One region of the Paenibacillus sp. 01T431 genome, then DNA from elsewhere that is predicted to be linked to it. Evidence: predicted binding sites of a transcription regulator. Region 1 holds the regulator's gene; each other region holds the start of a gene.

What was found. The regulator Rex, encoded in region 1, represses fermentation and respiration genes when NADH is low (regulators of the CRP and FNR family bind a similar motif). The targets are predictions, from matches to a motif close to TTGTGAAATATTTCACAA.
Region 2: a site for Rex is predicted at 2,162-2,179, ahead of AC1DM9_RS16195 (DUF1641 domain-containing protein). Genes of this name have one in related genera too.
Region 3: a site for Rex is predicted at 2,566-2,583, ahead of nadA (quinolinate synthase NadA). Genes of this name have one in related genera too.

The regions. Positions count from the first base shown of each region.
Region 1 covers NZ_JBFTPT010000004.1:120,069-125,268, reverse strand. The annotation lists gene AC1DM9_RS08285 (amidohydrolase) at 1-987, opposite strand, end outside; gene AC1DM9_RS08280 (redox-sensing transcriptional repressor Rex) at 968-1,624, opposite strand; gene dinG (ATP-dependent DNA helicase DinG) at 1,621-4,527, opposite strand; gene AC1DM9_RS08270 (hypothetical protein) at 4,544-5,200, opposite strand, start outside.
Region 2 covers NZ_JBFTPT010000008.1:87,808-93,007, forward strand. The annotation lists gene AC1DM9_RS16180 (GDYXXLXY domain-containing protein) at 1-817, shown strand, start outside; gene AC1DM9_RS16185 (hypothetical protein) at 999-1,460, opposite strand; gene AC1DM9_RS16190 (MGMT family protein) at 1,594-1,917, opposite strand; gene AC1DM9_RS16195 (DUF1641 domain-containing protein) at 2,267-2,707, shown strand; gene AC1DM9_RS16200 (NAD(P)/FAD-dependent oxidoreductase) at 2,744-3,925, shown strand; gene AC1DM9_RS16205 (extracellular solute-binding protein) at 3,991-5,200, opposite strand, start outside.
Region 3 covers NZ_JBFTPT010000025.1:14,524-19,723, forward strand. The annotation lists gene nadB (L-aspartate oxidase) at 1-1,529, opposite strand, end outside; gene nadA (quinolinate synthase NadA) at 1,563-2,501, opposite strand; gene AC1DM9_RS30610 (ABC transporter permease) at 2,852-3,814, opposite strand; gene AC1DM9_RS30615 (ABC transporter permease) at 3,816-4,898, opposite strand; gene AC1DM9_RS30620 (ABC transporter ATP-binding protein) at 4,904-5,200, opposite strand, start outside.

The sequences.
Region 1 (5,200 bases):
AGGATCTCCAGATACACCTTTATGAAGCAAAGCCGCGAATCGAATTTCCTCAAATAAATCAAGATTGTTGTTGCTTGCCACACTATCTGTTCCAAGCGATACCGTAACACCTGCGCGAATCAAATCAGGAACACGTGCAATGCCGCTAGCAAGCTTAAGATTGCTTACAGGATTATGTGAAACCGCAACTCCTTTAGCAGCAAGCAGCTCGATCTCAGCATCATTCAGATGTACGGCATGCGCAACAAGTGCAGGACGTGAGAAAAAGCCTAAACGATCCAAATGTTCGACCGGACGAAGTCCATAATCACGCACGTTTTGCTCAACTTCCGCTATCGTTTCCGACATATGCGTGTGCAAAGGCAAATCAAAATCATGAGCTGCTTGTACAAAACGTTCAATATATGCTGGTGGACATGTATAAGGCGCGTGTGGAGAAATCATCGTGGTTATGCGTCCATCGGCTTTCCCGTTCCAATCACGGGCAAAAGCAATTGCCTCAGCAAGCTTAGCTTCCTGTACATCTGGTGGACATAGTCCGATAACGCCTCTTGTCAAAACACCGCGGATACCGCTTTGCTCAACCATTTGAGCAACTTGATCCATGCGATCATACATATCAACAAAAGCTGTTGTACCTGATTTCAGCATTTCTACGATCGCTAGAGAACTTCCTGCACGTGTATCTTGATCAACATATTTGCCTTCCATTGGCCACATTTTCTGTTCCAGCCAAACCTGCAAATTCTGATCATCGGAATATCCGCGAAGCAAGCTCATCGCCGCATGTCCGTGAGTATTAATAAGTCCTGGCATAAAAGCCAGCTTGCTGCCGTCTATTTTTTGCACCGTATCAGAAAGCTGTTCAGGAACAGCCGTACCTATATAACTAATCCGATCATCGGATACAACCATATGTCCTCTAAATGATGGATTTTCGTCATCCATCGTTATAAACAAACCATTTTCAATCCAAATCTGACTCATCCTGCGTCTCTCCCTCTTTGGCTAAATAATAGGCTAAGCTAAGCAATTCCCTTGTGAAATCAGCATTATGTATTCGCATTTCATCCGGTACTCGTAGAATAGCAGGGGCAAAATTCAATATTCCTTCTATGCCTGCTTCGACAAATTGATTAGCTACATTTTGTGCTTCAAATGCTGGAACGGTAATGATGCCGATCCGAATATTTTGCTCTGCAACCGTTGCAGCAAGCTCGCTCATCGGCATTACAATCAAATTATTAATGCTCGTTCCAATTTTGCTCGGATGTACATCGAACACGGCGGTAATCTGCATATTATCCTTGGAGTATTTATTGTAATTGCATAAGGCATGACCTAGATTGCCGGCTCCAACCAACGCAACCTTTATCGTCTGATCAACCTTCAAAATTTGACGTATCTTCTCAATTAAATATACAACATCGTAGCCTACGCCCTTCCGTCCAAACTCTCCGAAATAAGCGAGATCTTTACGAATTTGAGCAGGATTTAAATCAAGCTTTGTGCCTAAATCCTGCGAAGAAATGGTCTGAATCTCACGATTAAGCATTTCATTTAGTACTTGCAAATAAACGGGAAGCCTTCTGACGACAGCCTCCGATATTTTCGTTTGCTTCATCGTTTTTCCTCCTCTTCGCTAGACACAGCTTGATTTTCCTGCGGCAATGCTGCATTTTCATCCGTTAACCATTCTCTCATTCGCACGACCATTTGATCCATATGCATCGTTTCGATTTTTGGTCCTGGCAGTGAATATAAGAAGTGTTTACCGTAGTAAGTGTCGATTATTCTAGTATCATATATGATTACGATCCCTTTGTCTTGTGAAGTCCTTACTAGACGCCCAAAGCCTTGTTTAAAGCGAATGACGGCTTGGGGAATCGACAATTTCATAAAAGGATTTTGTTTCTGCCGCTGCAGCATCTCAGCTTTTGCTTCCACTAAGGGATGGTTAGGCGGTTGGAATGGCAAACGAACGATGGCAAGGCAAATCAGAGCTTCTCCGGGTATATCTACACCTTCCCAGAAGCTGCTCGTGCCAAGTAAAACGGACTCTGGCGTTTGACGGAAACGTCTTGTAAGCTTCGTGCGATTGCCGCTGTCTATTCCTTGTCCTAGTACTTGAATTCCTGCAACGCTTAAAAGCTCTTTAAGCGGCTCGTAGACCTGCCTCAGCATGCGATAGGACGTGAACAGCACTAGCATTCTGCCCTTCGTTTCCTTTGCAGCATCAGAAAGCGATTTTACAAGCATATCCAAATAGGTGTCATCTACAGCTGCTCCCTTGAGTACTGGGAAGTTGCGTGGAATGACAACTAATGCCTGCTCCCGGTAATTAAACGGAGAAGGCAATTGAACGGTTTTAAGCCTGCCCTGCTGTTCATATCCAGTTAACCCAAGCTGCTCCTCCGCGTATTGAAAAGATTTTTGCACAGATAACGTTGCAGAGGTTAATACGATACTTTCTTTGACATCAAAAAAATATTTTTGCAGCTGAGCGCTTACATCTACTGGCACACCGTATAGCTGCACAGATCTGTAGCGGTATACGCTGCTTGCTTCAATCCAAAACACAGAGTCCGCAAGCTCTAAGGTGATAAACGTTCTAAGCTCATCCTTAAGTCGAGACAAATCACGTACCGCGCCATTTAAATCCGTTATTATCGCTTGAACACCGGAATCGTCAACACGGTCTTTAATATCGGTAACCATTTTATCGACGGTTCGAATGACTCGGTTGAGTTCAGTGTGGATATTTCCTTCAACCGTAACACCGTCCTCCCAGCCTGCTGGAAGCTCGTTTTTCTTAAGGCGGCATACCGACTGACCATTCTCAGTTGGTCCATCCGATGAAGTTGAAGTAAAGCTATAAAACATTTCAAACAGCTTATCCCAGTGCTCCTTAATTTCTTGGAAAATAGGAATAACGGTATCAATCGTCTCTAACCAGGAAGCTTGATGTGCGTCATCCTCATACATAAGCTTCTGGCGAAGCCCAGGCAATAATCCAGAGCGCGCATCTTTATAAAGCCGAAGAACAGCCTGCGTCAAAGAGAAGTAGTTAATTTGCATACCTAGATGCTTGCCTGCAACCTCTTCCACATGATGTGCTTCATCAATAATGAGATGAGTATAGGAAGGCAATAAACGATGATCTGCTTGAACATCCGTAAATAACATTGAATGATTCGTTATCGTAACATCAGCAATGTTTGCTTCATGCTTCGCGCGATGATAAAAACATCTTTTGAACCAAGGACAAGCTCGATTTAGGCATGAATCCGTATCGCTCGCTACCGTAGACCAAAACTCAGCACCCTTGTTGCCGAAGTTAAGCTCTTCCTGATCGCCAGTTTCCGTTTCTCCAAGCCATACGACCATTTGAGCAGCTGTAACCGTATCCTCAATCGGCGATACAAGATCTTTTGTGTTGATTTTACCTTCAAATTTGCGCAAGCATAAATAATTCCCTCTGCCTTTAAAGATCGAAGCTCTAAACTCAAATGGCAGTATTTCTTCAAGCAATGGCAAATCGCGTTGACGAAGCTGCTCCTGCAAATTGATTGTATGCGTACTAACGACAACTTTTTTGCCGTTCTGAATGCCATAATAAAGCGCAGGAATTAAATAACCAAGCGACTTCCCTGTTCCTGTCCCTGCTTCTATAAGTAAATGCTGATTCTGATTTAGAGCGCTGTACACCTCTTGAAACATGGCTACCTGCGCTTCTCTTTCCTCATAATTCTCAAATTTCTGTTCGAAGCGTTGTCTTACATCAGCTAAATAATTGTCAAATGAAACATCTGTTAATGGCAGCACACTTGTGCCGCCTGAACGCGGAGGCTGTTCATCGCTCCATTCGCGAACCTTCAATGCAAATTGATTAAAATAGTCATATTCATTCGATTCGAATACAGTACTATATTCCATCTGCTGCCCAGTATGCTTAATAAACCAGCTCAAATCGCTGCCGTCATCTACAAGCGTGGAAAGCCGCTGCAAAGTAAGCAGCGGCAATTTGCGAAGCTTTTTTACCGTTTCAATTAGCAATAGCGCAGTTGCATTTGCATCGCTGTCCGCGCGGTGATGTTGATCATGTGGTATTCCAAAGAGCTCAGAAACAGCTCCAAGCTGATACGTATTAATTGTAGGATATAAAATTCGTAATAATTCAATGGTATCCAGCCTGCGTCCTGCAAAAGGACGCCGACCGCATCGTGCTAATGCTTGGTTTAAAAAACCGGCGTCAAAGCCAACGTTATGAGCGACCAAAACGGCATCATCCAATAACGGAACCAGCCCTGCAATAACCTCTTTGAGAGTTGGGGCATCCGCAACGACCGTTTCATCTATGCCTGTTAATTGTGTAATGAAGGCCGGTATCGGGATATTAGGTCGAACAAAGGAGCTATACGTATCGATAATTTCAAGCTCCTCTGAAACGATGACTAGCCCAACCTGCAAAATATCATCATCCGAGCTGTGTCCCGTCGTTTCTAAATCCAATACTGCAAATTTCATTTATTCCCCGATCCTCTCACAAACAGCACAGCTCCGTGCTTCCGAAATATAACGATAAGTGCTTGGGTGTTTCTTGACATGATTTCAAATTGTTTAACGGATCCTTGAAGCTGGGACAGACCTCATAAGCTTTCATAAATAATTGCTCTGCTTGTGCCAAATTCATTTGCACCGCTTGAATGCATCCTAGCGCATTATAGCCCATTGCAAGCCATTTGGGGAAGTCCGTCAATACAATCAGCAATTGAAAATGCCGCTGAGCTTCACTCCAGTTCTGGAGGTGCATCTGAGTCATGCCCAAAAACAGTCTAGCCAAATTACATTCCGGCGATTGTAGAATAGCCGCTTGAAATTGCACTGCTGCTTGCGAAAACATAAATAGCTTGTAGTAGCCCTGCCCTTTGGAGATGACCGCAGCAAGCTCGTCCGAGATTTCAAAATCTGAAGTTGGACTGCTGACTGCGATACTTACAGGTACACTTGATTGAACCGCCCCTTCTGGGGCTTGTTCCTGAACTTGCGATACTGCTGCTTGATCGCCTTGCTGCTCCTTGAACTCAGAAAACTTCTCTTCAAATTCAAGCCATTGTTCAATAAATGTGTCACTTACTTTTTTGAGCTCAAGCATTTGCTGTTCGAACTGCTGCTTTTCACTTGCACCTGCACCATCGTA
Region 2 (5,200 bases), on a different contig from region 1:
CTTTACTTTGCTGCTTCTATTTTGGCTAACCTTTATGGATAACATTTTCCCTTACTCATATGAGCTATTTAATATATTGAATTTCATTGTAGTTACGATCGCAGCCTTTCTATTTGTTAGGCGCAGCCAAGCTCTTGAAGCAGCAATAAGCTTCGTATTCTGGTTCATTTTCCTTGCGTTCAAATATTACGACTTGTTCTGGACGTTATTGCACAAGTCGATTACACTCGCTCTGCTTGGCGTGATTATCATAGCAGCGACTTATATTTACGCCTATAGAACACGCGCAGCAGTGTCTGAGCAAGCGGACTCTTTCAGCCGATTGCTGCGCAGAAGCCCCGCTCTCATTGCAATCGTTGTAGTGCTGCAGCTCGGTTATGTCGGTTACCATGCCGCAGTAAGCGAAATATTGCTCTCGAGCGGCACTCCGATTAAGCTGGCCATCGTGCCGCTTGATCCACGATCCATTTTGCAAGGCGATTATGTAGCGCTCCAATACAATATTTCGGTACCGCCAGATCACATCACTCAGGAACTGGAAAGACGTCCAAGCAACAGCCGAATTAAGGTCGTGCTTCAACAAGGTGCCGGCGGCGTATACAACTTGGATCGTTTATATAAAAAAGGTGAGCCTTTAGCTGACAAGGAAATCATTATTAACGGTTCCACTAGCGGCTGGAGAAACATCCAGTACGGCATAGAATCTTATTTTGTACCCGAAGGCACTGGGCTGGAAACGGAGCAAAATGCCCGCTTCGCGTATGTAATGGTTGGAACAAAAGGCGACGCTATACTAGAGAAATTAACGAAAGAATAGTGCTGTATAATTGACCGCCAATAAACAAAAAAAGAAGCAGGACCTATACAGCGCAACAGCTGTGAAGGTCCTGCTTCTTTCAAAATAGAAGGAAATATTTCATCTACTTAGCTTATATTTGCCCAACAACGCTGCTTCCGTTTGCTGAGGACGTTGATGGCTTTTTTCCATATTCTTTCGATTATCCGTGCATCAATTTGTTCAATTCCGTAAATTCCTCTAAATAACCGTTTCTCTCCAGTTCCATCAATGCCTTCCGAATGCTGACCTCATCCTCGCCAGATTGATCTGATAGTGCTAAGAGTTCAGGCAATGTAATGTTTTTATGCTCCTTGCAATACGTGAGCAGCCCTTTGGCTGCCCAAGATAAGCGATCATCCTGGAATTCACCGATCATTTTACGGAACAATTTATGTGGGATTAGCTGCTCGTCAACTAAGGCTTGCATCGCTTTTATTGCAAGTTTTGTCGTCATACGGCCTTTTTTGGCAACCTCGTCTAAGGTGAGCGATGCGGAATCCGCCGTGCTTGAGCTGAGTACGATATAAATCATTTGCGAATAAATATCCAAGCTTTGGTTATAAAAGATTTCGGTGGAAACTGTGAAGTTTCTAACGTTTCCCGGTGTAATTTCTGTTGTCATGTTCTTTCTCTCCCTTCCGAATGGTCTATACCATAATAAAGGTTCGGATACGGGGTTTCAAATGGGGCCTCATTAGAAAAAGTTAATCGCAGCCGCTTAACCGCGAAGAAGCATAATTTTCATCCGGGCAAGGTCATCTTTCTTCTTCTCTTTCCGGATTGTAGCGGTATTTTTCCAAATCAATTCGACCGTCCTCGCTCGCTGCAACACCTTCCTCTTTTAAATAAAAGATCTGCATGTAACGAGCTTCCTCCTCTTGAATCGATATCTCCCCTTTTGCATTAACAACTCTGTGCCAGGGAAGATTATAAATGCCGCTCATCGAATGCAGAACTCGGACAACCTGCCTTGCCCCCCTGCGATTGCCAGCCAGTTCTGCGACTTGACCATACGTCATTACGGTGCCTTCCGGAATCGCCTTAATGATGGATACAACTCTTTGCGTATAGGGCTGCATATTAGAACTCCTTTATGTATGTTTTTAATCATTGTTTTTTATTATCATAACTGAATTGCGCTTCATGTCAGCAATATTCCAAATCTTTTTACCGAAAGCAATAAATTTCTTTTTAACTTTTGGTGAAAACGATGTAGAATAGAAACAAAGGGTTTAATCCGATTACGTCATACGCGCATTCACATCCTTCTGCCTCACGCAGAAATAAGACTGTTACGTCTGCATAAACATTTTTCGAGTAACTATGTGAAAAGTGTAACAATCTTTCAGGATGCATCTTATCTTTAGCGGCTGACACAATTGAGACTACAACTTACTTTCAAATTTACGTAAAGGAGGACATTCTATTATGTCACAACCATCTGCTGGACAAGAGGTTGCAGCTAGCCTCGTCGAAGAAAAACAAACGTTGGATGTACTTGATCAATTGATGAAGCCGGAGGTTCAAGAGTCTCTAACTGTACTCGTGGACAGCCTGCCTAAATTAGCTGAAATGGTTACTCTAATGACCAAAGCTTATGATTTTGCACAAAACATCGCTACAGACAAAGTGTTGATCAACGATTTCGCTCAAGGTATCGGTGAATTCGTTAAACCGGTTCAAGAGAAAGCAAAAGGTATCGCAACAGCAGCTATTGAAGCTGGCGAGCGCTCGCAAGAAGCGGCTAACTCTTCTGTTGGCCTATTCGCTATGTTGAAAATGCTTAAAGATCCGGAAGTTCAAAAAACGCTTCGTTTCGCGCAAGCTTTCCTAAGTGTTTTGTCTGAACGCAAAAACGATAAAGTATAATACACCGAATACGTATAGAACGAACGGAGGATGAACATGTCGAAGCAAATACTAATTCTTGGTGGCGGTTATGGCGGTCTTCTTACTGCTCTAACAGCACGCAAACATTTGACTGCAGCAGAAGCTAGCATCACAATCGTAAACCGTTTTCCAACTCACCAAATCATTACTGAGCTGCACAGACTTGCTGGTGACACAATTGCTGAGCAAGCAGTTGCTCTACCGCTTAGCAAGCTTCTAGGCGACAAACAAGTTAACATCATCGTTGACTCGGTTAAAGAAATTAAACCTAACGAGAAGCAAGTGGTTCTTGAAAGCGGACAAGTGCAAAAGTACGACACTCTTGTTGTAGCACTTGGAAGTGAAACAAACTACTTCGGCATTCCAGGATTGGAAGAGAACAGCCTTGTTCTTAAATCCGTTGCTGATGCTAACAAAATCCGCAAGCATGTTGAAGATCGTCTTGACGCTTACAAAAAATCAGGCAACAAAGCTGACGCAACAATCGTTGTTGGCGGCGGCGGCTTGACTGGCGTTGAGCTTGTTGGCGAATTCGCTGACAGACTTCCTGAGATTTGCCGCAGCAAAGGCATCGACTTCAATGATATTTCGCTGTATTGCGTAGAAGCCGGCCCTGCCGTTCTGCCAATCTTCCCGAAAGTATTGATCGATCGCGCTGTAACAAGCCTTGAGAAACGTGGCGTTAACTTCATCACTAGCGTAGCGATTACAGAAGCTACAAAAAGCTCCGTATCGCTTAAAGACGGTCGTACGATTGAATCCAGCACAATCATTTGGACTGGCGGCGTTAAAGGTAATCCAGTTGTCGGCAGCAGCGGTCTTGCAGAAGACCGTGGTCGTTCACTTGTTACACCAACGCTTCAATCAACTTCACACGCTGATGTATTCCTTGCTGGCGACTGCGCAGTTGTATTCCCAGAAGGCAGCGAACGTCCTTACCCTCCAACAGCTCAGCTTGCTTGGCAAATGGGCGAAACGGTAGGCTACAACCTAGCGGTTCAAATCAAAGGCGGCGTTATGGATAAGTTTGTACCTGTATTCTCCGGAACACTGGGCAGCCTTGGCCGTAAAGATGGCGTGGGCACAATCGGCGGCAACGCGACACAGCTTAAGGGCTTGCCTGCTTCCCTTATGAAGGAAGCAAGTAACGTTCGTTACCTGTCACATATTCACGGTTTGTTCGCACTAGCTTACTAATATACACAAACAAAAAGAAGGAGGGCAGCTGCCCTCCTTCTTTTTGTTTTACCCATCAGCTAATCTTACTTCTGCAATGCCTGCCATTCTTTAAATTGCTTCTGATATTCAGCGACAACCTTGTCTAATCCAGCAGCCTTTAAGCTTTGAAGAGCTGCCGGGAAGTATTTATCGTAGGATACCACGCCCATTTTAATTGGAATGATCTTCGATTTCACTTCGGATAGCACATTCGCATATTCAACAGCAATCGGCTCCGTATTTAGGCGGAAACCAAGAACAGGTGAGAATTCAACTGGATTCGATGGCTCTGTCGTTTGCATTTTCAAATAATCTTCCGGCGTCTTCACATCAAACAACATGTAGTTAATGTTGCCGATCATCCATGAATCAAAATAATACGATTCATCATTCGCGTCACGAATAAATTCTGCCGTACGCTCGCCTACCGCTTTGTAGTGCGTGCCTTCTTCCCCATATAGGAATAGGTTGTGATTATCCTTATTGCTGTACAGCCAGTTCAAGAACATAATAGCTGCTTCTGGGTGCTTCGATGTAATTGGAACTGCATTAGTATTTCCGAATGCCAAGTATTGAAGCAGCGGTTTCTCTTCTGCCAAATAACCCTCACCTACTTTTGCTTCTGGATTATTTCTTGCAATTGCGATCGAAGAGTACAAAGCGCCGTTCGTGCTGTAAATAAAATCGCCCAGTGTCATAGCTTTGTCGCGCTCTTCCTTCTTATACGTCAAAATATCAGGGTTAATCAGCTTTTTCTCATACAGCTGGCGGAAAAACTCTGCATCCTTTTTGAATTCTTCACTCTCGAGCCACGAGCTTATATTGCCCGCTTGATCGACCTTAATGATTTGTTCGCGGTAATCTACAAAAAATGGCCATGAATCGTACGTACGGTGTAAAAATACTGGCGTAACATCCGTTTCCGTTTGAATATATAATTTCTTGTCGGAAGCTTGCTGCATCTTCTCAGCCGTTGCGATAAGCTCGTCCGACGTTTTTGGGAAAGGCATGCCTACTTTATCGAGCAAATCTTGGCGGAAGCCAAGCGTGCCCATCTCACCGCTGCCTGAGGTCTCATAGCGCCATACAGCCGGAACGGAATAGATTTTACCATCGATCTTTGCGGCATCCCATGCGTAGTCAGGAATGATTTTTTTCAGCTCTGGACCATACTTGTCAATGAGCTCATCCAGCGGCTGAAGCGCGCCTCGCCCAACATAGGAGCCAGTAGGCACGGAGCTGTTCTCCATAACA
Region 3 (5,200 bases), on a different contig from region 1:
GGGAAATCCTCACGGAAATGCGCTCCACGGCTTTCCTCCCGAGAGAGTGCAGCTTCCGTAGTCAGCAGGGCACAGGTGAGCAGATTAGCAAATTCGTATTCCTCACGCCCCGTCAGAACGGATTGATAGATAGGCAACTGCCGTTTCAATTCCTCAAGACCCTTCATAAGACCACTTGCATCGCGGCGCAAGCCAGCGTAACGGACCATAATCTTTTGCAGCTTAAGCCGTCTTTCTACGACAGCTTGGATTGATGTACTGCTCCGTTCTATCTCATTACTAATATTAGGCTGAATCGTAAGACTCGGAAGCTCATCGATTCGTTTTACAATTCTTCTGCCAAATACAATGGCCTCGGATAGCGAATTGCTCGCTAATCGATTAGCGCCGTGTACACCTGTTGAGGATACTTCGCCGCAAGCGAATAAACGCTTTATATTCGTTTCCCCATTTAGGTCGGTTTTCACTCCGCCCATCATATAATGCATAGCTGGCGCAACCGGAATCCAGTCCGACGTCAAATCGAGGCCGTATTTTAAGCAATATTCATATATAGTAGGAAAACGGTGCTTTACCATTTCCGGTGATTCATGTGTAATATCAATATAAACGAAGGTCGATTTCGTCTCTTCCATTTCACTGACGATGGCTCTCGCCACAACATCACGCGGTGCCAGCTCCAGCTGCTCATGGTAGCGTTCCATGAAGCGCTCTCCTTTAATATTACGAAGATACGCCCCTTCGCCGCGCACAGCCTCTGATATCAAAAACCTTGGCGCGCCTGGATAACATAGAGAGGTAGGGTGGAACTGAATAAACTCGACATCCTGTATGTATGCCCCTGCTCGATAAGCCATCGCAATGCCGTCTCCTGTGGCAACCTCAGGATTTGTCGTGTAACGGTACAACTGGCCAGCCCCGCCTGAGCTTAAAATGACGGCTTTGCCTCTTACAAACAACCGCGCACCGCTTGGCTTCTGTACAATGACACCACAGCATTCGCCGTCCTGTGTAACCAAATCAATAACAAAATGGTCGTCCCAAACTTCGATCTTAGGATTGGCAATAGCCGTTTCGGACAATGCTCGTACGATCTCGAAACCAGTAGCATCCCCGTTAGCATGCAAAATACGCCGCTGGCTATGCGCTCCTTCCTTCGTAAGCGCAAACTCGCCATTCTCCAGATCGAATTGCGTCCCCATCTTTATTAAGCTGCGAACACCTTTGGGTCCCTCATGAACGAGTACATCAACCGCTTCATTAGAACATAAGCCTGCACCCGCTACGAGTGTATCTTGTCTATGGTAAGCCGGCGAATCCTCATCCGAAATAACCGCAGCGATACCGCCCTGCGCATAACGCGTATTGCTGTCGAGCAGCGATTTTTTCGTAATCATGAGGACAGAATTGTTTTCACTTGCTCGTATAGCGGTAAAAAGACCGGCAATGCCGGCCCCAATTACAATCACATCTTTTTCTATAACAGGCAGCTCACTTAACTGCACATCGACTAAATATCTAGGAATCATCATTGGCTCCTCCAAGCGTAGAAGCAGCGCATACTACTTCACGAGTAGCATGCGCTCCAAGGATAAACGGGCTTGATCTGCAACATGTGGCGGTACGTAGATTTGAGGCTGCATCGTTTCCAAGCATTTCACTAGTTTCTTCAAATTATTTACTTTCATGTTAGGGCACACCAAATATTTAGATGCAAAATGAAAAGTTTTACCTGGGCTGTCTAAACGAAGCTGATAGCCAGTGCCATCTTCTGTTCCCACGATAAATTCTTGGCAATCTGATTCTTTACAATATTTAATAATAGCGGTTGTACTGCCTACAAAGTCGCCTAGCTCAACGACTTCAGGACGACATTCCGGATGCACAACGAATTGCGCATTAGGATATTTCGCTTTCATTTCTTCTACGTCTTTAACCGTCAGCATATCGTGCGTATTGCAGTAACCTTCCCAGATAATCATTTTCTTATCGGTATTCTGCTGCACATAGTGGCCTAGGTTCTTATCTGGTACCCAGATGATCTCGTCGCCTTCAACCGAATTGACAACTTTAACCGCATTTGCCGATGTGCAGCAAATATCAGTCTCCGCTTTGATCTCAGCAGACGAGTTAATGTAAGTAACGACCTTTGCATTCGGGTGCTGCGCTTTCAGCTTACGCAAGCCATCAACACTTACCATGTCGGCCATCGGACAGCCCGCACGCTCGTCGGGAATGATAACGGTTTTATTAGGAGCCAAAATTTTTGCGCTCTCACCCATAAAGTGAACGCCGCAAAAAACAATAACTTCAGCATCCGTTTGTGCAGCCTTCTGCGCAAGCAGGAAGGAATCTCCACGGAAATCAGCTACCTCTTGAATTTCATCACGTTGATAATAATGAGCTAAAATGATAGCATTCCGTTCTTTCTTCAACTGTAACAACCGTTCACGCAGCTCTCGGTTTTGCTCCGCCTTGCGTTCCAGTGCCAGTGCTTCCACAGTAGATCCTCTCCTCTTATGAGGGATGGGCGATAACCCATTCCGTTATACGGCAAGCTGAACTTTGTGAATTGATGCACAAACTTAGAAAGTCGCTTACCTATAGTTTAAACCAAAAGGGATAAATTCATTTGATTAAGTTTTAATTTACACGCGGTAGATGCTACTGTCAATGCGTTAAAGGCCTTTTTAAGGCAGCAATTTAAAATAAATTATTTTGATCGCTGTATCTCACTCACATTCTTCGTAAATGAACCTTTTTTACTATATAATCGCGACCTCCGTCATCACTTGTATTAGCAACGAAATAAAAAAAGTCTCTCTCCGCGATGGAGAGAGACCATATTGAATTATCTTTTTGCTGGATCGTAAGGTTGACCAAGTGCTGAGGGCGCATTTGAACGACCAACAGCTCCTGCCAAAACGATCAATGTCAAAACGTACGGCAGCATGTAGAAAAATTCAACTGGAATATGCTGCGAGAATTCAAAGCGCTGTGCAAAGCTTCTAAGCGCCTGAGCTAGACCGAAGAACATTGCTGCTCCTACAACGCCAAGCGGATTCCATTTGCCGAAAATCAGTGCTGCGAGCGCAATAAATCCTTGCCCAGAAATCGTATTATGCGCAAAGCTGCTAGTCGTCGTCAACGTAATTGTCGCACCGCCAAGGCCTGCAAGCGCGCCGCTGAGCAATACGCCGATATAACGGTATTTCGTTACGCTAATACCAACGGTATCCGCAGAGCTCGGATGTTCGCCCACCGCACGCAGACGCAAGCCAAATGGCGTATGGAACAAGACGAAATAACTGATTACTGCGATAGCTAGGACAATATACGTCGTCGGATACGCGGTGAAAATAGCTTTCCCGAGCAACGGAATATCAGATAAATAAGGTATTTTCACTTTGTGGAACACATTAGCCAAAAGCGGCGTTTGACCTGATCCATCATAAATGCTTTTGGTTAGGTAAAGCGCTAAGCCAAGCGATAGAATGTTAATAACGACACCGACGACGGTTTGATCCGCACGGAACGTGATCGTTGATATCGCATGCAATAAAGCAAATAACGTACCATAAATAGCTGCAGCTATAAATCCAATCCACGGTGAAGCACTGCCTAACCCAGCTTGTATCGCATACTCCGTTGCAACTGCCGCGGCGAACGCCCCTGAAACCATCAAGCCCTCTAGTCCGATGTTCACAACACCTGAGCGCTCTGAGTACATACCGCCAAGCGCTGTAAAAATGAGTGCGGTGGAGAACACGAGCGTTGTATTAATAAGTTGTCCAATGATGTCTAGCACGTTCATCCTACACCGCCTCCTTCCGCTTGCTTGCACGTTTATTTAGAAAAGGCTTTAAGAACCACTTCACCAATCCATGCGAAGCAACGAAGAAAATAACGGCGCCGATTACGATACGCACGACCTCAGGAGGAACACCCGCACCAAAGCTCATGCCTGCTGAACCGTAGCTGAGTCCACCGAATAAGATTGCACCAAGGAATACACCAATCGGCGTATTGCCGCCAAGGAGCGCTACCGCAATACCATCAAACCCATAGCCCGGAGAAGCGGCCATAACGGTCTGGTTGCCGAACACGCCTAAAATTTCAAACACGCCGCCCAGACCAGCGAATACGCCGCTTATAAACATCGACTTAACCATCGTTACGTTAACGTTCATACCCGCATATAACGCTGCATCCGGATTATGTCCAACAGCACGAAGCTCATAGCCTTGTTTCGTACGCCATAACACGAAATAAAATACAACGATACAAATGAGCGCAACGATCGTACCCCAGTGCATACGAGCGTTGTCTGTCAATTTAATAAGCCAATCAATTTTCACCATAGCTGATTCATGAACCGGCATCGACTTCTGCTGGCCTTTCTCAACAAGAAACTTCGCAATGATAAAATTGGAGAGGAACAATGCGATCCAATTCAGCATGATGGATGAAATAACTTCATTTACTCCACGCTTCGCTTTCAAGTAACCAGCAATACCCGCCCATAGGCCACCGAATACAGCACCCGTAATTACAGCTAGAGGCGCATGTATATACCATGGCAGGTCAAGCAGCACGCCTACGATTGTCGCGCCAGTCATGCCCATTACAAATTGTCCCTCAACACCGATATTGAATAGACCTGTACGGAAAGCAAAGGAAACGGCTAAACCTGTAAAGATCAATGGTGTAATTGCTCGAACCGCTTCTCCCATATTGTAAGGAGTGCTAAACAGCTTATTGATTAAAGAAGTGTACGCTAGAATCGGATCGTACCCTCCAGCAAGCATGGCAATGGCGCCAACCACAAATCCAAGAATGATTGACACAATTGGAATAAGGATAGACGATTTATTAAATATTTTTTTCAAGGTTTCCATATACGCTATCCTCTCCCCTCTGATGCAGGTACAGCTATTTTGTTACCAGCCATCATAAGTCCAAGCTGCTGATCATCTCTTTGCTCAGCATCAACCTCACCCATTAGCTTGCCTTCATACATGACCGCAATTCGATCGGACAGTGCATACAGCTCATCAAGCTCAAATGATACGAGTAAAATCGCTTTTCCTTCGTTACGAGCTTGTACCAACCGCTTGTGCACAAATTCGATCGCGCCGATGTCGAGACCGCGTGTAGGCTGAACCGCAATTAACAAATCAGGATCTTTATGAAGCTCCCG